DNA from 4 places in the Bilophila sp. genome. Region 4 is predicted to be linked to each of the others. Evidence: predicted binding sites of a transcription regulator. Region 4 holds the regulator's gene; each other region holds the start of a gene.

Region 1 (7,262 bases), on a different contig from region 4:
GCTGTGTTTAAGTTTGTGGCTGATACAAGATTCCAACTGGAAAGGAAGAGTTCTTTGGAAATTATCTGGAGGTCTCGCAACAATTCTTCAAAACTGGATTTCATGTAATGAACAAAAGAGACCCACATCACTAGATGTGGAACGAGCTTTTATCTATTGATTTTCATTCCAAAGCTATGGGGATGGGGACTTCCTGCTGTCCGATGAACCAACCGTATTTCCATTAAACCTTGCCGCAGCATCTGATTGATGCCCTTTCCCAGCGGCTGGTTTCGTTGAGTTTTGCGAAGGCATTTGCTGGTGGGCCCTACATGGACAATGTTTTCCCCAGTACCTGTCTTGAATTGCGTAAATATAAAAAGCAAAGCCGTATCAAGGTGCAGCTTCGCTTTCAAAAAGTAAAATTTGCACGTCAGATATTAGGCCGTGTCGTCAATTAGATATAATCCATTGAAATTATTTAGCTACTTTTCAAGTCGCAAAAGATTATTCTAGTAGTTTCAAATAATTATATATAAAATGACGACACGGCCTAAAGGGTACGCGATTAAACACACATAAGCAAAGGCAGGCGGCTCCTTCCGGCCTACCTTTCCTGATAATATGGAGATTTCCTTTACCGTTTCACACCGTTAAAAATACGGTCATAGAAATACATCTTAAATTCCTCAACATCCATGCTCTGGTACTGATCATAGAGCTTCCGGCACACGCTGTCTGTGGGATAATTGATTTGATCCCTGCCGTCATTCACCGCAGCCCACACCGCCGCAGCAGCTTCCTCAGGCCCTGGGAAAGCGGCATTGCCGTCCAGCAGATATTCCCGTTGTCTGGCCGCAGGCTCCTCATAGCCGTCGAGAATGTTGATGGGGGTCTGGAAATTGGTGCTGGTTCCGCCGGGAATCATAGCCGCCACCTTCACGCCGAAGGGCTTCAGCTCATAGTACAGGGATTCCACCATACCCTGCTGGGCGCGTTTGGCCGCGCCATACGCGCCGTCACGCGGCAGGGCGATGATACCGGCCAAGGAGGTGGTCGTCAGGATTGCGCCGCCCTTGCGCCCTTTGAAATGGGGGATGAATTGCTGGGTCACCAGCATTGTTCCGATCACATCGGTATCAAAGAGTTTGCGGATCTCGTCCTCCGGCAGCTTCTCGAAAGGCCCCATCATGCCGTAGCCGGCGTTGTTGAACAATACATCCACATCATACTCCGCCAAGGCTTTCCGGCTGGTTTCACGGATCTGTTCCGGGTCCGTCAAATCCAAGGGCATGATGACCACATTGGGCAGGTCGGCCAATTCCCCGGCTTTCTGCGGATTCCTCATGGTGGCGATGACCCGCCAGCCGTGATCCGCAAAATACTTGGCCGTTTCCCGGCCAATGCCGGAAGATGCGCCTGTGATAAAAAGCGTGTTCATCGTTTTCTCCTCTCTGCTGTGGTAAAAGTTGATTGTCCGTATGAGAGGAATATGGTACGGCATCACATAAGTAAAATTCAAATTTTATGATGATGAGATAACTAAAAAATGATGTTGAACCGAAATTTGGAAATTTTTCTCAGAGTGGCTGAGTACGGAAGCATCACACGAGCCGCAAAAACGCTGTACATCACACAGCCAGCCGCGAGCAACGCCATCTCAAAACTGGAAGCGGAATTGAACGTCAAGCTGTTCTTCCGGGACAAGCGCAATGGGCTGATGCTCACCGATGTGGGGCAGAAGATTTTGCTTCTCACCAAGCAGATGGAGGATTTGGACAACCGCATTGCCCAGACAGCCTATCAGGAAAATCATTTTGTGGAGGGCCGCCTGCGGATCGCCTCCCTGACCTCCCTTGTTTCAACCATCCTTTCAAAAGCCCTGAAAGCGTATCGGACGGCATTTCCGGGCGTGACGGTTGAGATCAAGGAAGGCAGCCCCAATGATATTTTCCGCATGGTGGAGGAACATTCCGTTGATTTTGCGGTGTCCTGCTCTCCCTTTGGGAAATTCGATTCCATCGTGCTGCGCCGTGACCGTATGGCGGCCATGCTGCCAAAGGAGTATCCCGGTGTTTCCGAAGTGGATTTGACCACCCCGCCCGACCTGATGATCATAAACAAATCCGCCTATGAAACGATTTTGGATTATGTCCGGCAGCCACCCCCTGCCGGACAGTTTCTTCAGGTGCAAATGGCGGAAACCGCCATCAATATGGTGCTGGACGGCATCGGAGTTGGAATCCTATCAGAGTACACGATGGACACGTTGGCACCGGGGCATCAGAAGTACCCCGTTACGCCGGAGATTACTTTTGATATTGGAATATTTGCAAACAGCCTTAGCGATTTGACACCTGCATCACAAGAATGCGTGAACATGATAGGCGCCGTTTTTAACGGCAAAAGGCAGGCATAACATGCCGGCCTTTCTCGGTTAAAACGACAATTTCTTCAAAAAAGCAAATATATTGTTGAGAATTGCAGCATTGGCGGATGCGGAACGGCATCCCTCTGTAAGGAAGGCCCCATTGCGGGCCCCGCTTCCCCTCGCCATCCCGCCATCCATCGCCCTTGCCGAAAATGTTTTCCGCGTTCCCCCGTCAGGCATTGCGCGGCAGGCGAAAACAATCTCCCCTAGACCTGTCCACGCAAACAGAAAATAAACATATTTTTACAGATGGTTATCATCATTTTTAAACGATGCTGCATTTTTCCAACCCTCTTCAACTATGGGAAAATTTCAGCGTAGTGTGAACACGCCCCAGCCTATCCCTCTCCGGGCGCCTCGTTTTTGTACTTCGCAATCTTCCGGGCGGCCGTGGGCTGGCTGATCCCCAGCGCCCTCGCAACCCCGGTCGTCGTCCCACAGGCCTTATACGCTTCCAGAACCATGCGCCGCTCAAGCGCCTCCAACGCATCGGGCAGGCTCCCGCCCATCGGGCTTTCCGGGTTCCCCTGATGCCGGGACATATGTTCCGGCAGTTCCGCCGCCTTGATGACGCCCCCTGAAGAAACGATGACGAGCCGTTCAATGACGTTGCGCAGCTCCCGGATATTCCCCGGCCACGAGTAGGCGGCGAGATGCCGCTTCACTTCCTCGGAAAAAACCTTTTCCGTCCCGTATTTAGCGTTCATCTCCTCCAAAACGCTCAGGCACAGCGGCATGATCTCCTCGCGCCGTTCCCGCAGGGGCGGAATCCGCAGCGGCAGGACGTTGAGCCGGAAAAACAGGTCGCTGCGGAAACGCTTCTTCTCCACCAGCGCCTCCAGATCCTGATTCGTCGCCGCCACCAGCCGAAAATCAATGGAAACGGGCTTTACCCCGCCGAGCTTGACGATCTGCTTTTCCTGAATCACCTGCAATAGCTTGGATTGGAGGCGCAACGGGAGTTCCCCGATCTCGTCAAGGAACAGCGTGCCCTTGTCCGCCAGCGCAATCCGCCCTTCCTTCCCCTTTTGGCTGGCCCCGGTGAACGCCCCGGCCTCGTAGCCGAACAGCTCCGATTCCAACAGCGGGGCGGGGATGCCCGCGCAATTGATTTCGACCAGCGGCCCGTCCGTGCGGTCGCTCAGGTGGTGCACCAGACGGGCGACCACATTCTTCCCGACCCCGGATTCCCCCGTGATGAGCACGGTCGTGTTCACCTTGGCCAGCTTTTCGATGGTCGCGGCAATGGCCCGCATAGTCCCGCTGAAGGGCGGGCCCTCCACGGATTGGGGCGCATCCGGGGACACCAGCGCGCTGATTTTTTGGTATTCCTCATGCAGCCTGCGCGAATAGCGCATGTCCACGCTGTAGCTCACCACAAAGGAAACATCCCCGGCATCATCATAAATGGGGACGCCGGTAACGATATTGTATTGCCCCGAACGTGTGGCTTCGGTCAGCGTGACCACCCGGCGGGTTTTGAGGACGAGGGCCGCCACGGATGGCGAAAACACTTTCTCCGCCTCCAGTTCGTAGGTCGTCCTGCCGATGACCCGGTCGCGGCTGATCCCGTAATTGCGCTCAAAACAACTGCTCACCCAGCGCATGACGCCGTTGTGGTCAACAATGGCGACGTTGTCGTGGATGGCCTCAATGACGGAAAACAGATCTTCCGTGCTCGGTAACGCGGCATCGAACGGCGGCATGGCGGGGCCTCCTGCGGATATATTCAATACTGAATAGGCTATTCATGTTTGAATAACAAGGCCGCCGCAGGATCTTTTTTCCTTTTTTCTGTTATATTCCTATATGATAGACAAACCTATACCCCTCCCCCCACCCTTGCGGGGCCACAAGGTATTCACAACTGAATAGCCAGCCTTCTTTTTCAAAAACACAACATCCTTTTGTTTCAACATATTATATAATGGCATGTACCTTGCTTTTTATGAAGCAAAACCACCTTCCAACAAAAACAAGGAGCATGACATGGGCGTTCCCGTCAATTCACTGGCTTCCCCCCGTTTCTGCGGGGTCCGCACCTTCCAACGCCTGCCGCATTCCGCCGACTGCTCCGGCAACGATTTCGCCGTGCTCGGCGTGCCTTTCGACACGGCGACCTCTTATAGGCCGGGATGCCGGTTCGGCCCGGCGGCCATTCGGGACGCCTCCAGCATCCTGAAATCTTACCACAGCGTTCTTGACGTGGACATTTTCGAGCACTGCCAAGGCGTTGATGCGGGCGACGTGGACATCATCCCCGGCTATCTCGACGAGTCCTTCGAGCGCATCGAAACCGCCGTCGCGGGCGTGCTCGGCGCCGGGGCCGTCCCGGTGATCATGGGCGGCGACCACTCCATCACCCTGCCCGAACTGCGCGCCGTGGCAAAGCGTTACGGCCCCGTGGCCCTGCTCCACTTCGACGCCCATTCCGACACCGGCGACGACTTTTTCGGCAAACCCTACAACCACGGCACGACCTTCCACTGGGCCATCGAGGAAGGGCTGATCCTCCCCGAACAAAGCACGCAGGCGGGCATCCGAGGCCCGCTCTATTCCCGGTCCAGCCTCGACTACGCCAAGGGCAAGGGGATGCGCGTCATCAGCGGGTGGGAACTGCACGACATCGGCATGGACGAGGCGATCCGCATCATGCGCGACCGGATCAGCCCCGGAACCCCGGTCTTCGTCACCTTTGACATCGATTTCCTCGATGCGGCCTATGCGCCGGGAACCGGGACGCCGGAAATCGGCGGCTTCACCACCCATGAGGCCCTCAGGCTGATCCTCGGCGTGTGCCCCGGACAACGCCTTGTCGGGATGGATCTGGTGGAAGTCCTCCCGGATACCGATTCCGCAGGCATCACCTCGTTCGCCGCAGCCGGGATCATCCATGCGTTTCTGGCCTGCCTTGCCGCCAACAAGAAGCACAACCCCGCATAAGGAGTTCATCATGCGCCTGAACAAGTTCTTCTCCGGCCTTGCCGCCGTCGTGTTGGCCTTCTCCCTGTGCAACGCCGTTTCCGCCGCCCCGCTCACCAAGATCCGCACGGCGTGGATGGATTCCTATGAAACCTTCGCCATATGGTACGCCAAGGAAAAAGGATGGGATAAAGAGGCCGGGCTGGACATCGACATCCTGTTCTTCGATTCGGGCATGGCCATCCTCAACGCGCTCCCCGCGGGCGAATGGCAGTATTCCTGTCTCGGCGGGGTTCCGGCCATGATGGGGAACCTGCGCTACGGCACCAGCATCATCGGCGTCGGCACCGACGAATCCTCCTGTGTCGCCGTACTCGCCCGCCCCGACAACCCCGTCTTCAAGACTCAGGGCCTCAACCCCAAGCATCCCGGCGTGTTCGGACGCCCTGAGGACGTGCGCGGCAAGACCATCCTCTGCACCACGGTTTCCTCAGCCCATTTCGCGCTCACCGCGTGGCTCGACGCCGTCGGCGTAAAGGCCTCCGAAGTGACCATCAAGAACATGGATCAGCCGCAGGCCCTCGCCGCCTTTGAAAACGGCATCGGCGACTTCGTGGCCCTGTGGGCGCCGCATATGTACGCCGGAACCGACAAGGGCTGGAAGGTCGCCGGAAACGCCGCCCTGTGCGGCAAGGGAACCCCCCTCGTCCTCGTGGCCGATACCAAGTACGCCGACGCCCATCCTGAAACCACCGCAAAGTTCCTCTCCGTCTACCTGCGCGGCGTCGAACACCTGCGGACGTCCAGCATCGACGACCTGATCCCCGAATACCAGCGTTTCTTCTTCGACTGGGCCGGAAAGACCTATTCCAAGGAACTCGCCCGGCTGGATCTGGAATCCCATCCCGTATGGGACATCAAGGGACAGCTCGCCCTCTTCGACGCCTCCAAGGGCATGAGCACCGCCCAGAAGTGGCAGGCCGACACAGCCCGGTTCTTCGCCTCCATCGGCAGCATCACCCCCGATGAACTCAAGAAGGTCGAAAACGCCTCCTACGTCACCGACAAGTTCCTGAAGCTCGTCAAGTAACGGCCCCTGAACAGCAAGGCTGCGTCACGGGAAACGGCTGATGCCTTCCTGAAGCCCCAAAGGAATGACCGATAAAAGGCCCGGCCATGAAGCCCGCCAACCGAATTGGCTGAGAGAGAGAGAGAGAGAGAGAGAGAGAGAGAGAGAGAGAGAGAGGAAAGCTGTATTTTCACGATATTGCAGTGTGCGTTTTCACGATATGCGGCAAAGGAACAGCCGCATCCCGTGACAGGGCCAAAAACAAAAGGTTCCCCGCCGTCAGTCCGGTGGGGAACCTTTTTTGGGGGAATGCCGTCCCGATCTGCTATCCTTCAACGGGGTTCACGGAGCCGACAAAGGGGTGGGGGCCAGAGAACGTGGGCGAACACGGAATCTGGCAAATATGGCTGTTCAGGACAGTGCCGTCCCAATGGTGCAGCAGGTAGCCGGGGGTTTCCATGCGGAAGGTGTCCCCGCCCTCAGGGGAAAGGTCGAGATCGATCTGCATGGACACGGCGGGGGCGGTCAGGGCGATGCGGCCCGCCCACTGGGTCACGATGGGGCGGTGCATATGCCCGCAGCTCAGGCGCACCCACGGCGAACGGCTCAGGATGTCGGCGAGGCGGCCCACATTTTCAAAAGGCTCATCCATCGCGCCCATGCCGGTCACGAATGGGGGGTGGTGCATGAACAGCAGGGTCGGGACGCCGGGGCGGGCCGCAAGCGTCCGTTCCAGCCAGTCCGCCACGGCCTCAGGGCAGTGCCCGGAATGCGAACCCGGCTGCATCGTGTCCAGCATGACCAGACGCACCGGGCCATCTTCCACGGTATAGCACAGGTATGGGGCCACGGAAGCGTCGG
Region 2 (7,262 bases), on a different contig from region 4:
GAAGCACGGGAGACAGCGTCCACTGGTAGAGACGGATGGGCAGGACCGCCAGACGGCGCAGAGAGAGGCGTTTCACGCCTTGACTCCGGGGGCCGTTTCCGGTTCGAGCCCGCCGGGTGCGGCGATTCCGTCGCGGGAGCTGTCGGGGCAGGCGTTCTGTTCGCGGCGCAACACGACATACCCGCCGATTTCCTTGATCAAAGGAAGGAATTCGCGGGTTGCGGCAGCGAGATCGAGCTGTTCAGGTTTGAGGTGGCGCTTTGGCACGATCACAAGATCCACAGCCGGAGGCAATAGGGCCTGATGCAGCCGGAAACATTCCCGGAGCACTCGTTTGACACGATTCCGCATGACTGCTGTTCCGATTTTCTTGGTGACGGCCATACCGACGCGCCACGGATCACCGGATGCACGAAAACGAACAAACACGACGAAGTGTTTGGAATAAAAACGACGGCCCTCATCATAACAAAGTGTGAAATCGGGCCGCCGGAGCAGTCGATGCCGACGAGGCCGGGTTAAACAGCTAATTGTTTACGCCCCTTGGCGCGGCGGCGACGGATGACGGCGCGACCGCTGGCGGTGCTCATGCGTTCACGGAAACCGTGAGTCCGCGCTCTCTTGATCTTGCTGGGCTGGTAAGTTCTTTTCATGGAAACTCTCCTTGGAAACGTAGATCAGTGACGTATACCTTCTCAGCTTCGGAGAGTCAAGCTCGGACAGAACGCGACGCCGAAACCTGTGAGGATCTTGCCGAATGGCTTGAACGATTTATTCCTTCAAGAGAGGAATTGCAACAACGATATGAAAAAACGCGGCGGGAATCCTGGGCCGGCCGTGTTGCCGCTCCCGCTTTTTGGGGGCATACTCCGCAAAAACGATGAGGTGTTTTCATGCAGCCACGTTTCCGTACCTTAAAGGCGACGATCCGCACTCAACTGCAAGGGCAGGGGTGGGGCGATTTTGCCAAGGAGCTGGACGAAGTCCCCGCCCGTGAGCTGGTGGGCCCTTTGTTTTCCTGTCTGCCCCTCGGCGGCGAGGCGACCGCCCGCGCGGCCTCGGCGCTGGGGAAAGCCGTTTCCCGCATGGCCGACGAACATATTGAGGAGGCCCGCAATGTTGTCCGGCGTCTGATGTGGCACATGAACGAGGAATCCGGCAACATCGGCTGGGGCATCCCCGAAGCCTTTGCCGAGATCCTCGCCCAGCACCGCCGCCTTGGGGACGAGTTTTACCCCATCCTCAATTCCTACATCATCAACACGGGCAAGGACGACAATTTCTGTGACAACAACGTATTGCGCCGTTCCTGCTTCCGTGCCGTAGAACATTTCGCGCTGGCCCGGCCCGATCTTGCGCCCAAGGCCAGAGGGCCGCTTCAGGCCGGTTTGCGCGACGCAGATCCCGTTTGCCGTGAAATCGCCAAGGAAGCGCTGGGCAAGATCGGCATGTTTTAGGGGATGGGTAGGTGAATGGAAATTGGAGGGGGGAGGGGAACCTTTCTGGAGAAAGGTTCCCCTCCCCCCTCCAAACCTCCCCTCTCCCTTCCAAAGACTTTCGGTTTTATCGAATCCCTCTTGTAAGGGAGTTCGGATGAAAGACGGCTTTCCTTTGTAGCGGAAGCCGTTTTTTTATGGTTCTGTCATATAAGCGGTAGATATTTTTTGAATGCTGGTTAGAGTAATCGGTTTCTATTTTAGGCCCTGTCATAGTGTGTGATTGTTTAAGGCTGTGTTATAGAAAATGGTTGATACTTTTTTCCTTGAAACTCCAAAGGGATAACCGAAAAAATGCCTTAGCCGTAGATCCCGCCGAGGGGAAAACTGGAAAAAGGCTATATTTTTCACTGTACTGTGGAGATGAAATAACCACGTACTATAACAGAGCCTTGTTTAATTGCTGCAATATAATGAAAATACAGGTTTTTTCCGTTTTGCTGAGAGACTCCATGATTGGGGATATTACGGCGGAGAAGGTTGCATTTTGGTTATTTTTTGGGGCTGTGTTATAGAAAACGGTTGATGCTTTTTTCCTTGAAGCTCCAAAGGGATAACCGGCAAAATGCCTTATCCGTGTATCCCGCCAAGGGGAAAAACGGAGAAAAAGGCTGTATTTTCACCGTACTGTGGAGATGAAACAACCATAAACTATAACAGGGCCATTCTTTTTGAATTGGCTGTGTCATAGAAAACGGTTGATGCTGTATTTCCTTGAAATTCCAAAGAAATAACCAATAAAATCCCCCAATCACAGAGCCCACCAGCGGAAAATTTTGAGAAAAAGCATATATTTTCAGTGTATTACTGAAACAAAACAACCACATACCATGACAGAGCCTTTGAATTTCAAGAAATGAAGCATCAACCGTTTTCTATGATATAGCCTTTAAATTTCAAATAGTTGAAATGCGGTTTTCATTGCAGAAGTAAACAGCTCTTTCAAGGGAGGCCCTTTTGCCAACCGGAAAACTGGGAGGAGGGATTCGATAAGGTTGAAAGTCTTTGGGGGAGAAGGGGAGGGGTTCGGGGAGGGGAAGAGGGGGCTTTCTTCAGAAAGTCCCCTCTTCCCCTCCCCGATTTTTCCTTCCGCCGCACAAAAGAGCAGCGCCCCGGAGGAGGAGACGGGGCGCTGCGGAGGAAGGAGGAGGATACAGTTTCTGTAAGGAGGAGGATGACTTTGCCATTGAACGAACAGACTCAGCTAGGCACCTGTGAAACGGTCAGGTGGAACCGGTCGTTCAAAGTTGTAGAAGGCTCTCGTATATATAAACGGCTATGCCGATTGTTGTTTCCCCTGACTGGATGGGAGTCAGGGTTTTTCGCCGCTGGAAAGGGAGACTGACCAACGGCAGGAGGGGGGCTTGTTATTCGTTTGCCGGGGCTTCCGCTCCGGGCTGTGGGCCGTCGGGCATGACGGTCATCCCTGTTGCGGGGCATCGGCGGGGCCGTTCAACCGGGCACCCCGGCCCCTTGCCTTGAAATACATTGATGCCGACTTCCTTAGCAATCCTGTCTGCCATCATGCCGCGTTCCTTGGCAAATTCATTGCGGAGCGCCACGAGTTCTTCCGTCGCCCTGCCGATGGCCTTCGGGTCAGGAGTGGGGCTGTTGCCGAGCGTGCGCAATTCAATGTACTTGGCCGCGAGCTTGTCCCGCAGCGGCGCGGTCTTGTCGGCGAAATCCTTCATGATGGCGTCGTACTGCGCTTTCTTTTCCTGTGTGAGCGCCTGGTAAACACAGTCTTGATACGACCTCTGCTGTCTCCAGTGGCCGTGGTGCCCGTCGTGGGGCGCTGCCAGCGCCTGCCCGGCAATCCCGCCCGCCGCGAGGAAAGCGGCAAGGGCTACGGCGACAGAGGCTTTATTGAGGTTCATTGAGGTTCTCCTAAAAGGTGTTTTGTTCGTCACTCTTGCCTAAGCTATAGCAATGCCCGTGCCAAATATTTTAAGTATTCGATTTTATATGTAATCATTAATATAACGCTTCTGGTAGGCTTCCCGTTGTCCTGAAAAGCTGTATAGAATTTGGACAGGGATATTTGACAGTGTATAAGAATCACACAGGGAAAAGCCCGGATGCGCGGAGGTGGCTAAAAAAGAGACAGCCACACTCCTTTCGGGAGCATGGCTGCCACGGGAACGGCGGGATGGAATTACTCCACGCTTTGCTCGTTGAGGGGTTGTGGGTTCAGATCTTCTATTTTGGTGCCGCGCACGCGGGTGCCCCAGCCGGGGTTGAACCCGGCGAGCTTTTCCATTTGTGCGGAAATGCGCTGCAATTCCCGTATGGCCTCGGTACGCAGGCGGATGAGCTTGCGCCCGATGACGGCGAGGGCGTCAGGGGGGGTGTCGGACGCGAAAGAAAGGTTGTGAAGTTCCGTAAGCGTTTGACGCAGTTGGATATGAATGACCGTAAGACAGGGTTCGGCCTCGCGCATGATGGCGAGTGCGGCCTGCTGCTGTTCGGGGGTGAGGTTTTGAGGCAGCGGCATGGCGAACAGGCGGCTGTCGAACCGGCTGCCGTCATGGGCCTGCTGCGGGGCGAGGGCCGGGCATTTGGAAGGCGCATCAGGAGAGAAGCCGGGGAAAGCCTCCGGCATCCGGGAAGGGGGCAGCCCTTTCGGAGCCTGCCGCGGCTGGCCTTCGTGAACCCCGGAAGAGGCGTCCTCAGCGAACGCCTTGTCGGGACAGCTCAAAACAGAGAGCGCAACCCCCAGTACAATCAGGTAAAACAGCGGCAGACAGAATCTGTTTTCTGTATATATCTGCATGAAGCCCCTTTCGCTTTTTGGGTGGCAATGAATGACAGGTATGGGTATGGCCAGGAAGCATCCTGAGCCAGAATCTGCACAGTATGACATGTACGTGAGCTTTGAATGGCTCGTCAATAGCCGTAAAAATTGCAAAAAGCATACCACGCGTTAGGACGGCGGATCGCCGCAGGCCCGTCCCGTGCCGGGTGGTTGGAGCGTTTTTTGCTTCGTTCCGGCAGTGTTTTTTGCGCATTGCCTTAAAGGAATATCCGTATCCATGCAGACGACAGGACTTTTCTCCTCCTCCCCGCAGCAGGCCAAAGTCGGCGGCGGAAACTCGCTGATAGGGACGCTCGGCGCCGCACTGGTGCTCGTTTTCGGCGTCGTGCTCCTTACGGGGCTTTCGCTCGACCGCACGCAGACGGCTATGGTTCGTTTCCTTGCGGAAAAGGGCGTGGCGCTGGTCACGGCGCTGGAAAGCGGCGTCCGATCCGGGACCCGTTCGCGGACGGGCATCCGGTTGCAGTACCTTGTCGAAGAATTGGCGGATCGGCCCGACGTGCGCTTTATCGCGGTGACCATGCCGGATGGGACTATCCTCGCGCACAGCAACCCGGTGCGGGTGGGGGAAGTGCTGAATACCCGCGGCGGCAGGGAACTCGGCGCGGAGACAATCGCGGCGCTGCGCCCATCGGGAAACCCTTCATGGGCGATCATAGATATGGAAGGCTCACGGGCGTTCGTGGTCTTCAAGACATTCCACCCCAAGATAAAAGGCGGGGGGAGGCGGGATGAACCGGCGGCAGGGCCGCTGCCCTACGTCTTCCTCGGCCTTGACCTTGCCCCGCTCGAAGTGGCTCAGGCTCAGAACCGGGAGCGCGCCGTCCTGCTGGGGGCGGGGGTGCTGCTGGCGGGTATGCTGGCCTTGCTTGGCCTGCACGCCGTGGAGCGGGTTCGTTCGTCCCGGCGCGGGCAGCGGGTGGCTGAAGCGTTGGCTGAAGAGCTGGCCGTAACGCTTCCGGACGGGCTGGTCGTTTTCGACGCCAAGGGACGGATCACCCGGATGAACAAGGCGGCGCTGGCCCTGCTCGGCATGGAAGCCCCGGCGGAGGGCAAGGCGTTCCTAGGCCGGAAACCGGCGGACGTGCTCCCTTCGGCGCTGGCGGAACTGGCGGCGAAACTGTTGCGGGAACCTGTGCTGCCGGATACGGAAATCGTCCTGCGGCACGGAGAGGAGCAGCAATATCTTTCGGTACGCGGCGGGCACGTCAACGAAGGCTATGAAGGCCGCCTCGGTTCGCTCATGTTCCTGCGTGACCTTACGGAAGTCCGCCGCCTTGAGGCGGAAGTCCGCCGCAGGGAAAAGCTCGCCGCCGTGGGCAACCTTGCCGCGGGCGTCGCCCACGAGCTGCGCAACCCGCTCAGCTCCATCAAGGGATACGCGACGTATTTCGGCGGGCGGTTCCCTGAAGGCAGCGCGGATCGGGAAGCTGCGCAGGTCATGGTCAAAGAGGTGGAACGCCTCAACCGGGCTATCGGCGATCTGATAGGGCTTTCGCGCCCCACGGACATCCGCCCGCGCATGACCGGGATGCGGCGTCTGGTTGAAGACACGCTCCGGCTCATCGGGCAGGACGCCGCCAACCACAAGGTTGGCATACGGTTCGACGCGCCCGATGTGCTGCCGGATGTGGCCATCGATCCCGACAGGATGCGTCAGGTGATCCTGAACCTGTGCCTGAACGGGCTTGAAGCCATGCCGGACGGCGGCGAACTGTCCCTGTCGCTGCATCCCGAACCCGATGCCCTGCGCCTCGAAATCCGGGATACCGGGATGGGCATCGCGCCGGAGGCATTGCCGCATATTTTCGATCCCTATTTCACCACGAAGGGGCAGGGGACTGGGCTCGGCCTTGCCACGGTACACAAGATCATGGAGGCCCACGGCGGGAGCATTTCCGTCACTTCCGAGCCGGGGCAGGGCGCCGTATTCCGTCTGCTCCTGCCTTTGGGCGGTGAGGCCGGGAAGGTTCACGGGCATGAATGAACGAATGCGGAAAACCTTGGGAAGAAAGGCGGGCACCGTGCGGATTCCCGCTTGCCCCCTCGTTTCCGCGGGACATTTGAGAAAGGTTCTGTCATCGGATTTAATTGTTTTATATCCGCAACATACTCAAAATACATTTTATCCGGTTTCCCGCCGGAAAGTTTCATGGCTGGGGGATTTTGCTGGTCGTCTGTTGGGGGGCACGAAAGAACAATGGCCCTGTCATGGTATGTGGTTGCTTCATCTCCACAGTGCGGTGAAAATACAGCCTTTTTCTCCGGTTTTCCTTTTGGCGGAATACATGGCTAAGGCGTTTTGCCGGTTAATCCTTTGGAACTTCAAGGAAAAAGCATCAACCATTTTCATGGCACAGCCTAAAATATTCATTACTTGCTGCGGCACAATCTTGGGAAAAGGGCTGACGATTGGGGCGGCATGACTATTATTGGATTGCAGGAACGGCTTCGGCTGTGCAGGGCATGGGGTACGCGTTCCGTCCGGGGGCAATCTCCGCTTATGGCGGGAAAGGGCCTTGTCACGCCTCCCTGCGTACTCCGATAGGGCCCGCCCCGCGTATGGGGAGCTTTTCAGAAGGATAAGACGAGCCTTCCCTGTTGTTGGGGTTCGCTCCGCGTATGGGGAAGTTTTCCGATGCATGGGTTACGTCATGCCTTCGCTTCGGGCCCGCCCCGCCCGTGTGGGGAGTTTTGAAAACAGTGCGTTCAGGTTCGGGCCGTTGTCGGATTGCCCCGCTCATGTGGGGATATGTTCGGTTGCCGGAGCCTGCGCACTGTGGTCATTGGGCTCTCCCCGCCTGTGTGGGGAAGTTGGGACTGAGCCCCACGGATCCGCCGCTGCATGGGGGCTCTCCTCGTCCGTATGGGGAAGTTTCGTACAGTGGAACATCTTCGGAGTTTTCACGAGGGAGCACCTCACTCGTACGGGAAAGTTCGGGGAAAATGTC
Region 3 (7,262 bases), on a different contig from region 4:
ACCGACTGCGCGGTCATTCCTGAACCCACCTCCGCGCAGCTTGCGGACATTGCGATCAGCACCGCCGGAGTGTACAAGCGCGTCATGGGCGACGACGCCCGTGTGGCCCTGCTTTCCTTCTCCACGAAGGGCAGCGCCAAGCATGAACGCGTCGACAAGGTGCGCGCGGCTCTTGAGGAAATCAAGACCCGTGAACCCAATCTGCTCGTGGACGGCGAACTCCAGCTGGACGCCGCCGTCGAGCCCGAAGTCGCCAGGCTCAAGGCGCCGGGAAGCCCGGTCGCCGGGAGCGCGAACGTGTTCGTGTTCCCCTCCCTTGAAGCCGGCAACATCGGTTATAAAATCGCGCAGCGCTTCGGCGGCTGGACGGCCCTCGGCCCCCTGCTCCAGGGCTTTGCGCACGGTTGGCATGACCTTTCGCGGGGATGCAGCAGCGACGACATTTACAAAATCAGTGTCGTCGGCTTGGGCATGAACCGCGGAGGACAGCAATAAAACGGAACGGCACACAACACGGTAACGCGTTACCCGATCGTTCCGTTCCGGGTAACCAAGCTAACAACAATCCTAAAAGGAGTTCACAATGGACGCTCTTGGCATGATCGAAACCCGTGGTCTGGTTGGTCTCATCGAAGCCGCTGATGCTATGGTCAAGGCTGCTCGCGTGCAGCTCGTTTCTTACGAACAGATCGGCGGCGGCTATGTGACCGCCCTCGTCCGCGGCGACGTGGCCGCCTGCAAAGCCGCTACCGACGCCGGCGCCGCCGCTGTGCAGCGCGTGGGTGGCGAGCTCGTGGCCGTCCATGTCATTCCTCGCCCCCATCAGGACCTGGAAGCCGTGTTCCCCCTGAGCCGCAAGTAAGCTCGTCCGCGCACTTAAGCTGGGTTAAGCCCTGCTCGTCGGTCTCGCCGGGGCCTCATGCCCCGGCCCGGCCGTCAGCTTCCTTACGGAATGCTCCCGGAAGGCCGTCTTCCGGGAACGGAGACATACATGGAACTTGCAAAAGTCATTGGTCAGGTCGTTTCCACGGTCCGGTGCCCCGGTTTGCCGTACAACTCGCTGCTCCTCGTTGATCTGCTCAATGAGAAGGGTGAATCCATCGGCCGCTCCCAAGTCGCCGCCGATCCCATCGGCGCGGGCGAGGGCGAATGGGTTATCGTGTCCCGCGGCAGTTCCGCACGTTTTGCCATCGACAAAGATGCGCCTCTGGATCTGGTCATTGTCGGCATCGTCGACCATGTAAATGCAGGTAAGGCAGCTATTTATCGCAAAAATCAGGGGGAATAGCCCCTGTGGGCGGCTCACCGCCCCTACGGAAAGCCGCGGTTTTCCGCTCTGCCTCGTTTTCTGACGAGGGTGACAAACAGAAAAAACAGGCCCCCCGCCCGGCAGTCCTCAAAGGCCCGCGGGGTCCGGCTTCCAGCATAGGAGTATAGATATGGACGTGCGCCAACAAGATGTGGAACGCATTGTCGTTGAAGTTCTGAAAAAGATGATGTCCGATCAGCCCACTGCGGCTGCTACGACCGTTGTCGCCGCCGGCGGTTGCGGCTGCGACTGCGGCGACTTCGGCCTCTTCGACCGCCTCGAAGACGCCGTGCAGGCCGCCGAAGTCGCTCAGAAGAAGATCAGCACCGTCGCCATGCGTGACAAAATCATCGCCGCCATCCGCAAGGCCGGCCTTGAAAACGCCAAGTCGTTCGCTGAAATCGCCCACAACGAAACCGGCATGGGCCGCGTGAGCGACAAGATTGCCAAGAATATCCTCGTTTGCGAGCGTACTCCCGGCACCGAATGCCTCTCCCCCATGGCCATTTCCGGCGACATGGGCCTGACCCTCATCGAAAACGCTCCTTGGGGCGTGATCGCTTCCGTGACGCCCTCCACCAACCCGACCGCCACGGTGATCAACAACGCCATCAGCATGATCGCTGGCGGCAACGCCATAGTCTTCGCTCCCCACCCCAACGCCAAGCGCGCTTCCCAGACGGCCATTCAGGTTCTGAACAAGGCCATCATCGAAGCCACCGGCATCGCCAACCTGCTTGTCGCTGTGAAGGAACCCACCATCGAAGTGGCTCAGGAGCTCTTCTCGCATCCCCGCATCAAGCTGCTCGTGGTGACCGGCGGTGAAGCTGTTGTGGCCCAGGCCCGCAAGGTCGCCACCATGCGCCTCATCGCCGCCGGCGCCGGCAACCCGCCGGTCGTCGTCGACGAAACCGCCAACATCGCCCGCGCTGCCCGCAGCATCTATGACGGCGCTTCCTTCGACAACAACATCATCTGCGCCGACGAAAAAGAAATCATCGCCGTGGATTCCATCGCCGATCAGCTGAAGGCCGAAATGAAGGCCATCGGCGCCGTGGAAATCAGCCTCGAACAGGCTGACGCCGTGGCCCGCGTGGTTCTGCGCAACTATCCCCAGGTTGAAGGCGGCAAGGCTCCGAACCCGAACCCGAAATGGGTCGGCCGTGACGCCGCCGTCATCGCCAAGGCCGCCGGCATTGACGTGCCCGACAGCTGCCGTCTGCTCATCGTGGACGTGAAGCGCGACATCAACCATGTGTTCGCCCGCGTGGAACAGCTGATGCCCGTTGTGCCGGTGCTGCGCGCCGCCAACGTGGATGAGGCCATTGAATGGGCCCTCATCCTCGAACGCGGCCTGTCCCACACCGCCGGCATGCACTCCCGCAACATCGACAACATGGACAAGATGGCCCGTGCCATGAATACCAGCCTGTTCGTCAAGAACGGCCCGCACCTCGCCGCCCTCGGCGCTGGTGGCGAAGGCTGGACGACCATGACCATCTCCACCCCCACCGGTGAAGGTGTGACCTGCGCCCGCTCGTTCGTGCGTCTGCGCCGCTGCTGCGTTGTGGACAACTTCCGCATCGTCTGATTGTAGCGTATGCCTTTTGTGGGGGGAGGGGCTGGGGCCTCTCCCCCTTTCTTATTATGGGATGTACGGCAGCGGGAGCCTTTGAGGAGAAAGCCTTTCTTCCTTTTTCCATGCCCACTTGTCTAGTTTTAAAGGGTTTTGCACTTATAAGGCTTCTGTTTATGCCCTTCCTCGGCACAGATTGCCTTTGGGAGATGATGCGGCCCAGCTCGGATCGGTTGTCTTTTCCGATAGTTCCAGCTTGTGGGGAGGATTTTTAAAACTCTTTTTTTCACAAAACAAGATTTTCCCATGTCGCATTTTTGCATCATCTTTTCTATCCCAACCTCCCCCTCCTCTTTCAAAGGGCGTTTTTTATCATATAATATCAATTAGATAAAAACTGTTGTCAGGAATTGTTTCTGTTCACTGCCCGAAAACGGGCACAGGTTGCAGGAAAACCCCTCTCTGTCGCAAAAATGCAACATAAGATGTCTGCTATTTGCGGTTTATTCCTAATAAGTGATGCAAAATTGCGACTACGCCTATTCGCACAAAAAGGCTCCAAAATCCTCTCTTCCGCAATCGCGCAAAATAACAGGAAAACATTTTTTCTAACCTTTCTGGCACGGCCCTTGCTTTATTCTAAGCAAGACAAGTGAAGAAGGGAACGAGAACTTCCGAGCGGTTCGCCGGAAAGCTCCACACATCATAACACAACCTTAATTCCTACACGGAGAAGTGACATGACTCAGGTAGCTGAAATCAAATCGCCTCATGAGCAACGTCTCGAAGACAAGATCGCCGGTAAAGAAGATATCTATCGCGAATCCCACAAGCGCGTGTTCAAGCTGCTGGAACGTTTCGACGGCCAGAAGCCCGCTATCGACGTGGAACGCGCCCTGTACTTCACCCAGTCCATGTCTGAAACCGTGGGCCAGCCTCTGGTTCTCCGCTGGGCCAAGGCTCTGATGAACGTTGCCAAGAACATCACCGTCATGGTGCAGGACGATCAGCTCCTCCTCGGCCGTTGCGGCGGTCATGACGGCCGTTACGGTATCCTGTATCCCGAACTCGACGGCGACTTCCTCGACATCGCCGTGCGCGACCTTCCCACTCGTCCGCAGTCTCCGGCTTCCATCAGCCCCGAAGACGCCAAGATCGTGGTTGAGCAGATCGCTCCCTTCTGGAAGGGCCGCACCTATCATGAAGCCCTGAACAAGGCTCTTCCCCCCGAAGTTCACAAGCTGACCTACGACGATCCCGACGGCCTCATCTCCCGCTTCATCGTCAACGAAACCTCTTCGTTCCGTTCCTCCATCCAGTGGGTGCATGACTACGAAGTGGTGCTGAAGCGCGGCTTCAATGGCCTGAAGCAGGAAATGGAAGAAAAGCTGGCCGCTCTTGATCCCGCTTCCCCCGTGGATCAGGTGGACAAGCGCCCCTTCATCGAAGCTACCATCCTCGTGTGCGACGCCATCATCCTGTGGGCGAAGCGCCATGCCGAAGCTGCCCGCAAGGCCGCCGAAGCTTGCGCTGATCCGGTTCGTAAGGCCGAACTCATCCGCATGGCTGAAAACGCCGAACACGTGCCCGCCAACCCGGCCCGCGACTTCTACGAAGCCGTTCAGTCCCAGTACTTCACCCAGATGTTCTCTCGTCTGGAACAGAAGACCGGTACCACCATTTCCAACGGCCGTATGGACCAGTACTTCTATCCCTTCTACAAGAAGGACATGGAAGCCGGCACCCTGACCGATGAAAAGACTCTGGAATACTTGGAATGCATGTGGGTCGGCATGGCCGAGTTCATCGACATGTACATCTCCCCCGCCGGCGGCGCCTTCAACGAAGGCTACGCTCACTGGGAAGCCGTCACCATTGGCGGCCAGACCCCGGACGGCCGCGACGCGACCAACGATCTGACCTATCTGTTCCTGAAGTCCAAGCGCGAATTCCCGCTGCACTACCCCGACCTCGCCGCCCGTATCCACAGCCGCGCCCCTGAACGCTACCTGTGGGACGTCGCCGAAACCATCAAGTTCGGCTCCGGCTTCCCCAAGCTGTGCAACGACGAAGAATGCATCCCGCTGTACGTCTCCAAGGGCGCTACCTTTGAGGAAGCCCTTGACTACGCCGTGTCCGGCTGCATCGAAATCCGTATGCCCAACCGCGACACCTACACCTCCGGCGGCGCCTACACCAACTTCGCCTCCGCCGTTGAAATGACCCTGTATGACGGCAAGATGAAGAAGTACGGCGATGTGCAGCTCGGCATCCCGACCGGCGACGCCCGTAAGTTCAAGACTTGGGATGAATTCTGGAACGCCTACGTGCAGCAGCATATGCTCCTGCTCCGCACGACGTTCATCCAGCAGTACATTGTTATCCAGACCCGCGCCAAGCACTTCGCCCAGCCCATGGGTTCCGTGCTGCACGCCCTCTGCCGCAAGCACTGCATCGACCTGCATCAGCCCCAGATCCCCGAAGGCCTGAACTTCGGCTACTTTGAATTCATGGGCCTCGGCACCGTCATCGACTCCTTGGCCGCCATCAAGAAGCTCGTGTTTGAAGACAAGAAGCTCACCATGGATCAGCTCATCGACGCCCTCGAAGCCAACTTTGAAGGCTACGAAGACATCCAGCAGCTTCTCCGCACGGCTCCCTGCTACGGCAACGACGACGAATACGCCGACGAAATCGGCCGTGAACTCGACCGCATGGCTGTTGCCTTCGCCGCCAAGTACGGCAAGGAAATGGGCATCAACAACGACGCCCGTTACGTGCCCTTCACCTCTCACGTGCCCTTCGGCAAGGTTGTTTCCGCTACCCCGAACGGCCGCGTGGCGTGGTTCCCGCTGTCTGACGGTTCTTCCCCGTCCCACGGCGCCGACCACAATGGCCCCACCGCCATCCTGCTCTCCAACCACAACACGAAGAACTACGGCATGCGCGCCCGTGCTGCCCGTCTGATCAACGTGAAGTTCACCCCCAAGTGCGTTGAAGGCGATGCCGGTACCGAAAAGCTGGTGCAGTTCATCCGTACGTGGTGCGACCTGAAGCTGTGGCACATCCAGTTCAACGTCATCAACGCCGATACGCTGAAGAAGGCTCAGAAGGATCCTCAGAAGTATCGCAACCTCATCGTCCGCATCGCCGGGTACAGCGCCTACTTCGTCGACCTGACCCCCGACCTGCAGAACGACCTCATCGCCCGTACCGGCCACGACCAGATGTAAGTTTGGGCCGCTTGCGGTACGCAGGATGAATGATTAAATAAATGGCGGGCCGGAGTTATCTGGCCCGCCATTTCCAACTTTAACGCTCAGAAAAAAAGAGGTAGTCCATGGGTTCCTTTGAAGATAGAAAGGCGACCGGAACCGTCTTCAATATCCAGAAATATTCCGTTCACGACGGTCCCGGCATCCGGACCATCGTCTTCCTGAAGGGCTGCCCCCTGTCGTGCAAATGGTGCAGTAACCCCGAATCCCAAGCCTCGCACCCGCAGGTCGCCTATAACAAGGGCCGCTGCATCGGCTGCCATCGCTGCATCAAGGCATGCCAGCACGACGCCATCACCGTCAACGAAGACGGCACGCTGACGCTCGACCGCAGCAAATGCGACGCCTGTAAGACGCTCGACTGCGCCCATGCCTGTCCCGCTCAGGGGATGATCATCTACGGCGAAAACAAAACCGTCGATCAGATCCTCAAGGAAGTGGAAAAGGACGCCCTATTCTATGCCCGCTCCGGCGGCGGTATGACCCTTTCCGGCGGTGAGCCCCTCATGCACGCCGACATTGCTCTCCCGCTGCTCCGGGAGGCCCGCCATCGCCGCATCAAAACCGCCGTCGAAACCTGTGGCTGCGTTCCGTGGGAAACCCTCAAGGAAGCCGCCCAGTACCTCAACTATGTCCTGTTCGACGTCAAGCAGATGGACAGCGAAAAGCACCGTGAAGGCACCGGCGTCGGCAACGAGCTCATCCTCAGCAACCTCAAGAAGCTGATCACCGAGTTCCCCAACCTGCATGTCCAAGTACGTACGCCCGTCATTCCCGGCTTCAACGATAATGACGAATTTGCCCACGCCCTTGGCGAATTCCTCAAGGGCTATGAGAATGTCGGCTATGAAGCCCTGCCCTACCACCGTCTGGGAACCCAGAAGTACGACTTCCTGAGCCGCGAATACGCCATGGGCGATGTCAGCCTGCCCGACGGCGTCGCACAGCGCATCCAGCGGATCGTCGATGAAACCCGCGGCGCCGTGCCGGAAGAAAAATAGCTTCCGTCCCTCTCCCTTTGAAAAAGATGCCTCCGCCCGGTAAGCCGGGCGGGGGTTTTGTTTTTCTTGCCATCTTCCCGTCCCGTTTCCGCGCACACCTT
Region 4 (7,262 bases):
TTCAGCATCATAAAGGGGCAAAAGAAAAGATAAAAAATCAATAAGCCGTTTTTTGAATTCTTTACCTGAAGGTTCACTGAAAACATATTCGGCAATGGCGCTCTCTTTTCCCGTCTGCGGGCGCAACGCTTCGACGAAGTAGGGATTGGGGAGAAAACGCAGATCAAAGACAAGATCCGCTTCGCGGGGAACGCCGTATTTGAACCCGAAGGAAATCAGATTGACCTTGATGGTGTGAAGGCGTTCTTGGGTGCTGTTCCATTTGCGTTGAATGCTCCGCCGCAAGTCGTGGATGGAAAAGGAAGAGGTATCGATGACATTATCGGCGATTTCCCGAACGGGAGCAAGGCGTTCCATTTCTTCGCGTACGGCCTGTTCCAAGCCGACGCCTTCCCGCTCAAGCGGATGGGGACGGCGAGTTGTGGCGTAGCGCCGCATGATGACGGCTGGATCTGCTTCCAGATAAAGGATCTTCGTGCGGAATCCCATACCGGACAGCCGATGCAGCGCCTGATCGAGTTCAGCCATAAACTCGCTGCGCCGCTGATCGAAACCGAGAGCTATGCCATGAGAAGGCTCAACGGAGGAACCCTGTAGAAGGCGCACCATCTCCGGCATGAGCTCTGGCGGCACCCCGTCCGCCGTGAACAGGCGCATGTCCTCAAAGACATGAAGTACAGTACTTTTGCCTGCACCGGAGAGCCCGGTGATGATGAAGATCGGCTTATCAGCATTCGCTTTGAGGCCTTCGGGAGTAGGGTTCATCGACTTTGTCACGGCATGTTTAGGAAGGAGAGGCTGATCCGTCATGAGTGCTTCCGTAGTAACAGGAAGCCCGCCCGGTGATACTCTCCGGGCGGGCTTGTTGAAATTACTTTATCGTATCGGCACAAGCCCTAGAAAATAGGATCTATCAATCCAAGGTTACCGTTCTTACGCCGATAGATGACATTGATGCGATCATTTTCCGAATTTAGGAAAGTGAGGAATTCAAAGTCATTTGCGTCAAGCTGCATGGCCGCTTCGTCGGGACTCATGGGCTTGGGAGAAAAATGGTCGCGCCCCGTAATCGTGCGTTCACCATCCTCTTCCGTTACTTCAAACGTATACACGTCAATATCATTGGCGCGCCCCTTCCGATGGATTTCCTTGTTCCGGGAAACAAACTTCTTGACCTGAGCTTCCAGCTTATCAAGAACAAGGTCGATGGAGGCGTACATATCTTCCGAGGCTTCACTGGCGGCAATATTGATGCCGTCACCGGTAAGCTGAACTTCAACGCGCTGGCGGAACTTGTCGACCGCCATATTTACCTGCGCATCAAGAGCGGGGTTCTTGCCGAAGAACCTTCCCAACTTCTCCATACGGCGACGGGCATACTTACGTAAATGTTCAGACGGCTCGAAATTCTTGAAAGTAAAGGAAATGTGCATGAAGCCTCCTTTGGCTGCTAACCAGTCCGCACAACGAATACCAAGATATCCGCAACGGACATTGCTTTGTCAGGCATGATTCCTTTACAACAACCTTTTTGAGGTCCTGTCAAGGGCTCTCAAGCGGCCTCGAACGGCTAAAAATGGGCCTTCCTTCTGGATGATGACGGAATATCCATTGCCATCCGGTACTTGGCTACCGTTCTCCGGGCTATATTCACCTTTAAGTGTTCCTTGAGAATTTCACCGATGCGTTCATCCGAGAGGGGATTTTTAGGATCTTCTTCACTGATGCACTTTTTGATGAGCGCCTTAACGCTCTCCGAACCCACTTGGCTTCCGTCATCCAATTCCAGCGCGCTGTTGAAGAAGAACTTGAGTTCGTACACGCCAAAGGGGGTTGCCACATACTTATTGGTCGTGATGCGGCTGACCGTGGATTCGTGCATGTTGATATCGTCGGCGATGTCTTTCAGGATAAGCGGCTTGAACTTGCTGATCCCTTCCTCAAAAAAGCCGCGCTGATGTTTTACAATACTTTCGACAACTTTGTACAATGTCCGCTGCCGTTGGTGCAGGCTTTTGATAAGCCACGCCGCGGAACGGATTTTTTCGTTGAAGTATTCTTTTTCCTTGCTGGACGCGTTTTCCGATGCATTATCATACACAGGGCTCAAGTGCAGATTCGGCAGTCCGTCCTCATTGAGGACAATAAGGAATTCTCCGTCCACCTTGTATACAAAGACATCAGGGCTGACATAAGTGGACACACCTTCGCCAAAACTCGCTCCAGGCATGGGATCAAGGGACTGGATGATATCCAGGTATTCCTTGAGTTCATCCATATCCAGCCGGAACTTGCGGAGCAGGGGCTTGTATCTGTGGGCCTCCAGATCCTCAAGGTGATCGCGCACGAGATCGACAAGGACCTGATCCCTGTCATATCCTAACGCCTTTATCTGGATGAGGAGGCATTCTTGAGGTGTTCGGGCGGCGACACCCACCGGATCGAATAACTGGATGGCCTTAAGAACCGTCTCTACCTCTTCGGCTGTAGGCCATGCCTTGTCTTTCGTTTCGTCGGTTGAAGCCTCGCCAGCAAAATCCGCACGTGCCATCTCCGCCATTTCTTCAAGGGATGCTTGAAGGTAGCCGGAAGAAGAAAGATTTCCGATAATGATTTCACCGAGTTCTTTCTGATCGTCAGTAAGGGAGGAAAGGCGGAGCTGCCACATAAGGTGGCTTTCAAGCGTGGGGCTGGAGGCATATCTGGCTTCCAGAGAACTCATTTCTTCGGGGAGCTCATAGTCTCTGGGCTGGACTTGCTGCGGGGTACTTGCGAATTCTCCGAGATAGTCTTCCCAGTCTTCGGAGCGGGCCACTTCCCGATCGTATGTAGGCTCATCGCGTGGGGATTCGGGGCGGACTTCTGCGGGGGGCTCGTTGGAGGGCTCATCCTGTATTTCTTCGAGAAACGGGTTTTCCAGCAGCTCCCGCTGAACCGTTTCCACAAGCTCCAAGCGGGATAGCTGCAATAGGCGGATAGCCTGCTGCAATTGTGGTGTCATCACCAGCTGTTGTGAAAGCTTAAGCTGCTGTCTGAGTTCCAATGCCATGCAAATATCCCGTTGTCATAAGAGTCTGTCCAACCCGCAGGAACACCTTAAAGAGGAGGGGAACCGACGGTACCCGTCAGGCCAAGAGCAACCGAGCATCTTTATGCCTCACATGCAGGGATTATGCCACATGCTCAGGGATGTTGCAAGAACAGGGATGCTTTTTTCTTCTGTTCTTTTCTTGTAGGTGGTTATTTGATAAAAAAGAAATGAGAAAAAAACTGGTTATTGCATTTGCCACAGAAAAAAAGATCGGTACCGGAGTACACGATCTTTTTTATCATTACAAAGAATAGCGGGCTATGGAACCTCAGAGCGAAAACCCTTCTCCAAGATAGACGCTCCGAGCCTGTTCATTATTGACAATGGTTTCCGGTGTCCCGGAAAGAACGACCTGCCCTTGCACCATGAGATAGGCCCGGTCGCAAATCGTCAGAGTTTCACGGACGTTGTGGTCAGAGATGAGAACTCCGATCCCGCGATCGCGCAAGGCGCGCACCAAACCTTGAATATCGCCCACCGCAAGGGGGTCAATCCCGGCAAACGGCTCATCGAGCAGGACGAATTTCGGTTCCCGAATAAGCGCACGGGCAATTTCCAGGCGTCGGCGTTCCCCACCGGACAGGTGCATAGCGTGGGATTTTTCCAGCCTGGTGAGGCCGAAATCTTCAAGCAAGATATTCGCCCTTTCTTTCTGCTCCTTGCGGGAAAGACCCGTATGCTCCAGAATAATCTGAAGGTTTTGACGCACCGTAAGTTTTCTGAAGACGGAACTTTCCTGCGGGAGGTAGGAAATGCCCACACGTGCGCGCTCATGGAGCGGCCAAGTTCCAATATCCTGAGCTTCAAGGAGAACCCGCCCTGAAGACGGTTTGATGATCCCGGTCAGCATATAGAACGAAGTGGTTTTACCCGCCCCATTCGGGCCGAGCAGACCAACAATTTCCCCTTGGTTCACTTCGGGGGAAACGCCGCGCACGACCTCGCGTTGGCCGTACCATTTACGTAAATCAACTCCAGACAGTCGGGCCATCAGCGGTTCCCCCGGATCGGGCTGGAGCTTTTAGAGCCGGAAAAGACCGCTTCGACGCGCTTCTTGGAGCCGCCCATGACTTCACTACGGTTTTCTTCCGTAAAATATTTGATGGTCTCCCCAGTAACCGTGTTTTCCCCGTCGGTCAGACGGGGATCGCCTTCCATGAGAAGGACGCCGTCGTCCATCGTATAGGTCGCTTTCGCGCAAGTGCCGTTGCGGTTTTCGCTTTTCATGCGCACACTCCGTTCGGCGACGATACGCTCTACATCACCGGCGACCATTCCGGCAGGCATGCCGCCTTTTTCGTTTTCTTTCTTCTGTGCGTCCCCTTTGGGCGGCTTCAAATAAACCGTGATCCTGCTGGCCCATATTTCAATATCCGGTCGGACTACATGGACGTTTTTGTCAAAGATGACGAGCTGTTTTTCAGCGATATAGGTCAGCTGATCGGAGGTGATCCGTGTTTCAACATTTTTGGCGGGCTTTGGCGGCGTCACCGGCGCTGCCCACAGCGGAGCAGAGCAGAGCAGGCTTAAACTCAGTGTGGTTATACCTAAAAAAAGTTTTTTCATAATGTTTTCCTAGCCGTAACCCATTGAAGCTATAGCGGCTTATTTCTTTGCAGGTTGAGGTAATTCTTGCTGGGGATTGGCCTGCGTTTCATGCGGGGAAGGTGCGGCATTGGCGTTTGTGGCATCGGGGCGGGGCTTGAGTACGACCAGTACGCCTTCCGAACCATGTACTTCATTGGCAGCAAGATCCCAAGCAAGAAGGGTGGCTGTCCCGGATGCCGTGGGACTTTCAAACACAGCACCTTCTGGAAAGGTCATAAGGCGCTTATTGGCATCGTAGTTCATGCGCGAACTGGTGATGACTTCATCATAACGAGTGATGACGACATCATCCCAAAGTGTGAGGAATCGCTGGTTGTCGGTGATTTTTCCAAACTGGGCCTGCACATCAAGAACATCATCGTCAGGGTTGCTTGCGGAACCTTCACCGAGCGCATAACGGACGACGGGCTTGTCCACATCGATCGTATCGCCGTTTTGGGACATATGGGCCCAGCTCGCTTTGAGACGCCACAGTTCCAATCCTTTATTTCCTTGGAAGAGGTTGATCCCCTTAATGGCCAATCCAGCCACTTCCTCAAGCGGGTTGCCGGGTTGTGTGGCGTTGTCTTGCAGCTTCGCCCCGTCAAGAGACTTGATGCCGCCCTTGTTGGCGACATCAAGCAGCCTGCCGATCAGCGTTGTTTCCCCGCCACGCTTCGCGACATACCAACCTCCAGCGAGAAGTGCCGCCAGAGCGGCAATAAGCAGGATTCGTGACCGTTTCATTCCAACCGCATCCAATGCTCAAGCAGAGCGTCACGTTTCCCTTGGCAAGTCAACAACAAATCGACAAATTCCCGGACGGCGCCGCATCCGCCTTCCTTTTGGGTTACGAACTTCGCCAGTTTTTTGACGTCCGGCATGGCATTCGCAACGGCGGCGGGCAGCCCCACACGAGACATCGGTGCAAGATCGACCCAATCATCCCCAAGGTAGGCGATTTCGTGCCACTCAAGGGACATCCGTTTACGCATCCCGTCAAGGATAGTACATTTATTGTCGGATCCGCCGTGATACTCGGTCACGCCAAGGACTTCGAGCCGCCTCACGACGCAGGGCACATCCATGCCGGAAAGGACGGCGACTTCAATCCCCGCTGTTTTGGCCAGCCGAATGCCGATCCCGTCAAGGACATGGAACCTCTTCATGGCGAGTCCGTTAGCGTCATAGTAAAGGCCGCCGTCCGTCATGACACCGTCCACATCCAAGACAAGAAGACGGATGCGTTTGGCGAGGCTTTCAAGCGATTCGTGCCGTGGAGTGGAGGACTGGCCGGATCTTCCGATCCCATCGGAATAAAGGGTATTACAAGTCATAAGGAATGTTCCATATGGCTGAAAGTTGCTTCAAGAGCGCCGGAAGCTTGGCCACGGGCCAACTGTTGGGGCCGTCGCACAGGGCTTTGTCGGGATCCGGGTGGCATTCCATAAAAATACCGTCTGCCCCAGCCCCCGCAGCGGCACGGGCCAGTGTGGGCACGTGATGCCGTTCACCGCCGGAGCAGCTGCCTTTCCCGCCGGGGAGCTGAACGGAATGTGTCGCGTCAAAGATTACCGGGGCGCCCAGCGCACGCATGATGGGTATGGAACGAAAATCGACCACAAGGTTATTGTATCCGAAAGAGGAGCCTCGCTCCGTCAGAAGGACGCGGTTATTGCCAGCCCCGACCACTTTATCGCGCACGGGGGCCATATCCCACGGGGCTACAAACTGGCCTTTTTTGACGTTGACGACACGGCCCGTCCGTGCCGCCGCCAAGAGCAGATCCGTCTGGCGGCACAAAAAAGCGGGGATCTGAAGAATATCCGCCACCTCACCGACAGGCCCGGCCTGTTCGGGCAGATGGATGTCCGTCACGACGGGCAGCCCCGTTTCCTCCTTGATCCGAGCCAGCCATTCCATGCCTTTAGCCAAGCCCGGGCCACGGAAGCCTTTCCCAGACGTTCTGTTGGCCTTATCCCACGAACTCTTGAAGACGGCAAACAATCCGGCCTCCCTGCTGGCCTCGGCTACGGCGTGCGCCGTGTCCAGCGCCAATTCAAAGCTCTCCAGAGCGCAGGGGCCCGCAAAAATAAAGTGCTCCTTCCGAAGCTGGCTATAGAGCTCGTCCGATGTCATCATGGGCATTCCTTAACGGTAAAAGGGGTTCTCGCTAGGAGACGACCTTGCGGTCATTCCGGTTTTATCACCGGAATGACCGCAAAGGAATAAGCATTATGGGAGGGAAGTCTACTTCTTGCGAGCCATGCAAGACGCACGGATGAAGTCCTTGAACAGCGGGTGGGGCTTCATCGGGCGGGACTGAAATTCAGGATGGAACTGACAGCCCAAGAACCACGGGTGATTGGGGATTTCAACGATTTCCACCAGCGTACCGTCGGGAGACTGGCCGCTGAAAACCATGCCCATATCCGCAAGACGTTCGCGATAGGCATTATTGAATTCGTAACGATGGCGGTGACGTTCGTTGATATTGGCCGTTTTGTAGGCCTCAAAAGCGTGGGTCCCTTCCGAAACGGTGCAGGGATACGCGCCGAGGCGCATGGTTCCGCCCTTGTCGCTT

What was found. Region 4 encodes sigma-54, which starts transcription at its own class of promoters, with help from an activator protein. Its sites were predicted from a motif close to CTGGCACGGNNNNTGCTT; they were not measured.
Region 1: the regulator sigma-54 is predicted to act here: its motif matches at 4,338-4,355, upstream of speB (agmatinase).
Region 2: the regulator sigma-54 is predicted to act here: its motif matches at 3,421-3,438, upstream of ACZM8Y_RS13740 (Spy/CpxP family protein refolding chaperone).
Region 3: the regulator sigma-54 is predicted to act here: its motif matches at 3,503-3,520, upstream of hpsG ((2S)-3-sulfopropanediol dehydratase).

Annotation. Positions count from the first base shown of each region.
Region 1 is NZ_DBMAFI010000008.1:88,292-95,553, forward strand. It holds gene ACZM8Y_RS04250 (hypothetical protein) at 231-440, shown strand; gene ACZM8Y_RS04255 (SDR family NAD(P)-dependent oxidoreductase) at 617-1,420, opposite strand; gene ACZM8Y_RS04260 (LysR family transcriptional regulator) at 1,529-2,398, shown strand; gene ACZM8Y_RS04265 (sigma-54 interaction domain-containing protein) at 2,749-4,116, opposite strand; gene speB (agmatinase) at 4,400-5,353, shown strand; gene ACZM8Y_RS04275 (ABC transporter substrate-binding protein) at 5,364-6,422, shown strand; gene ACZM8Y_RS04280 (hypothetical protein) at 6,487-6,651, shown strand; gene ACZM8Y_RS04285 (phosphodiesterase) at 6,727-7,262, opposite strand, start outside.
Region 2 is NZ_DBMAFI010000050.1:5,756-13,017, forward strand. It holds gene yidD (membrane protein insertion efficiency factor YidD) at 1-76, opposite strand, end outside; gene rnpA (ribonuclease P protein component) at 73-531, opposite strand; gene rpmH (50S ribosomal protein L34) at 519-653, opposite strand; gene ACZM8Y_RS13735 (DVU0298 family protein) at 894-1,457, shown strand; gene ACZM8Y_RS13740 (Spy/CpxP family protein refolding chaperone) at 2,864-3,373, opposite strand; gene ACZM8Y_RS13745 (hypothetical protein) at 3,652-4,269, opposite strand; gene ACZM8Y_RS13750 (ATP-binding protein) at 4,529-6,298, shown strand; gene ACZM8Y_RS13755 (hypothetical protein) at 6,291-6,737, shown strand.
Region 3 is NZ_DBMAFI010000001.1:100,114-107,375, reverse strand. It holds gene pta (phosphate acetyltransferase) at 1-495, shown strand, start outside; gene eutM (ethanolamine utilization microcompartment protein EutM) at 584-862, shown strand; gene ACZM8Y_RS00425 (EutN/CcmL family microcompartment protein) at 992-1,288, shown strand; gene adhE (acetaldehyde dehydrogenase AdhE) at 1,440-2,900, shown strand; gene hpsG ((2S)-3-sulfopropanediol dehydratase) at 3,626-6,118, shown strand; gene hpsH ((2S)-3-sulfopropanediol dehydratase activating enzyme) at 6,226-7,161, shown strand.
Region 4 is NZ_DBMAFI010000026.1:35,458-42,719, reverse strand. It holds gene rapZ (RNase adapter RapZ) at 1-765, opposite strand, end outside; gene hpf (ribosome hibernation-promoting factor, HPF/YfiA family) at 897-1,433, opposite strand; gene rpoN (RNA polymerase factor sigma-54) at 1,571-3,049, opposite strand; gene lptB (LPS export ABC transporter ATP-binding protein) at 3,360-4,082, opposite strand; gene ACZM8Y_RS10050 (LptA/OstA family protein) at 4,082-4,657, opposite strand; gene lptC (LPS export ABC transporter periplasmic protein LptC) at 4,697-5,425, opposite strand; gene ACZM8Y_RS10040 (KdsC family phosphatase) at 5,422-6,015, opposite strand; gene kdsA (3-deoxy-8-phosphooctulonate synthase) at 6,005-6,826, opposite strand; gene pyrG (CTP synthase) at 6,929-7,262, opposite strand, start outside.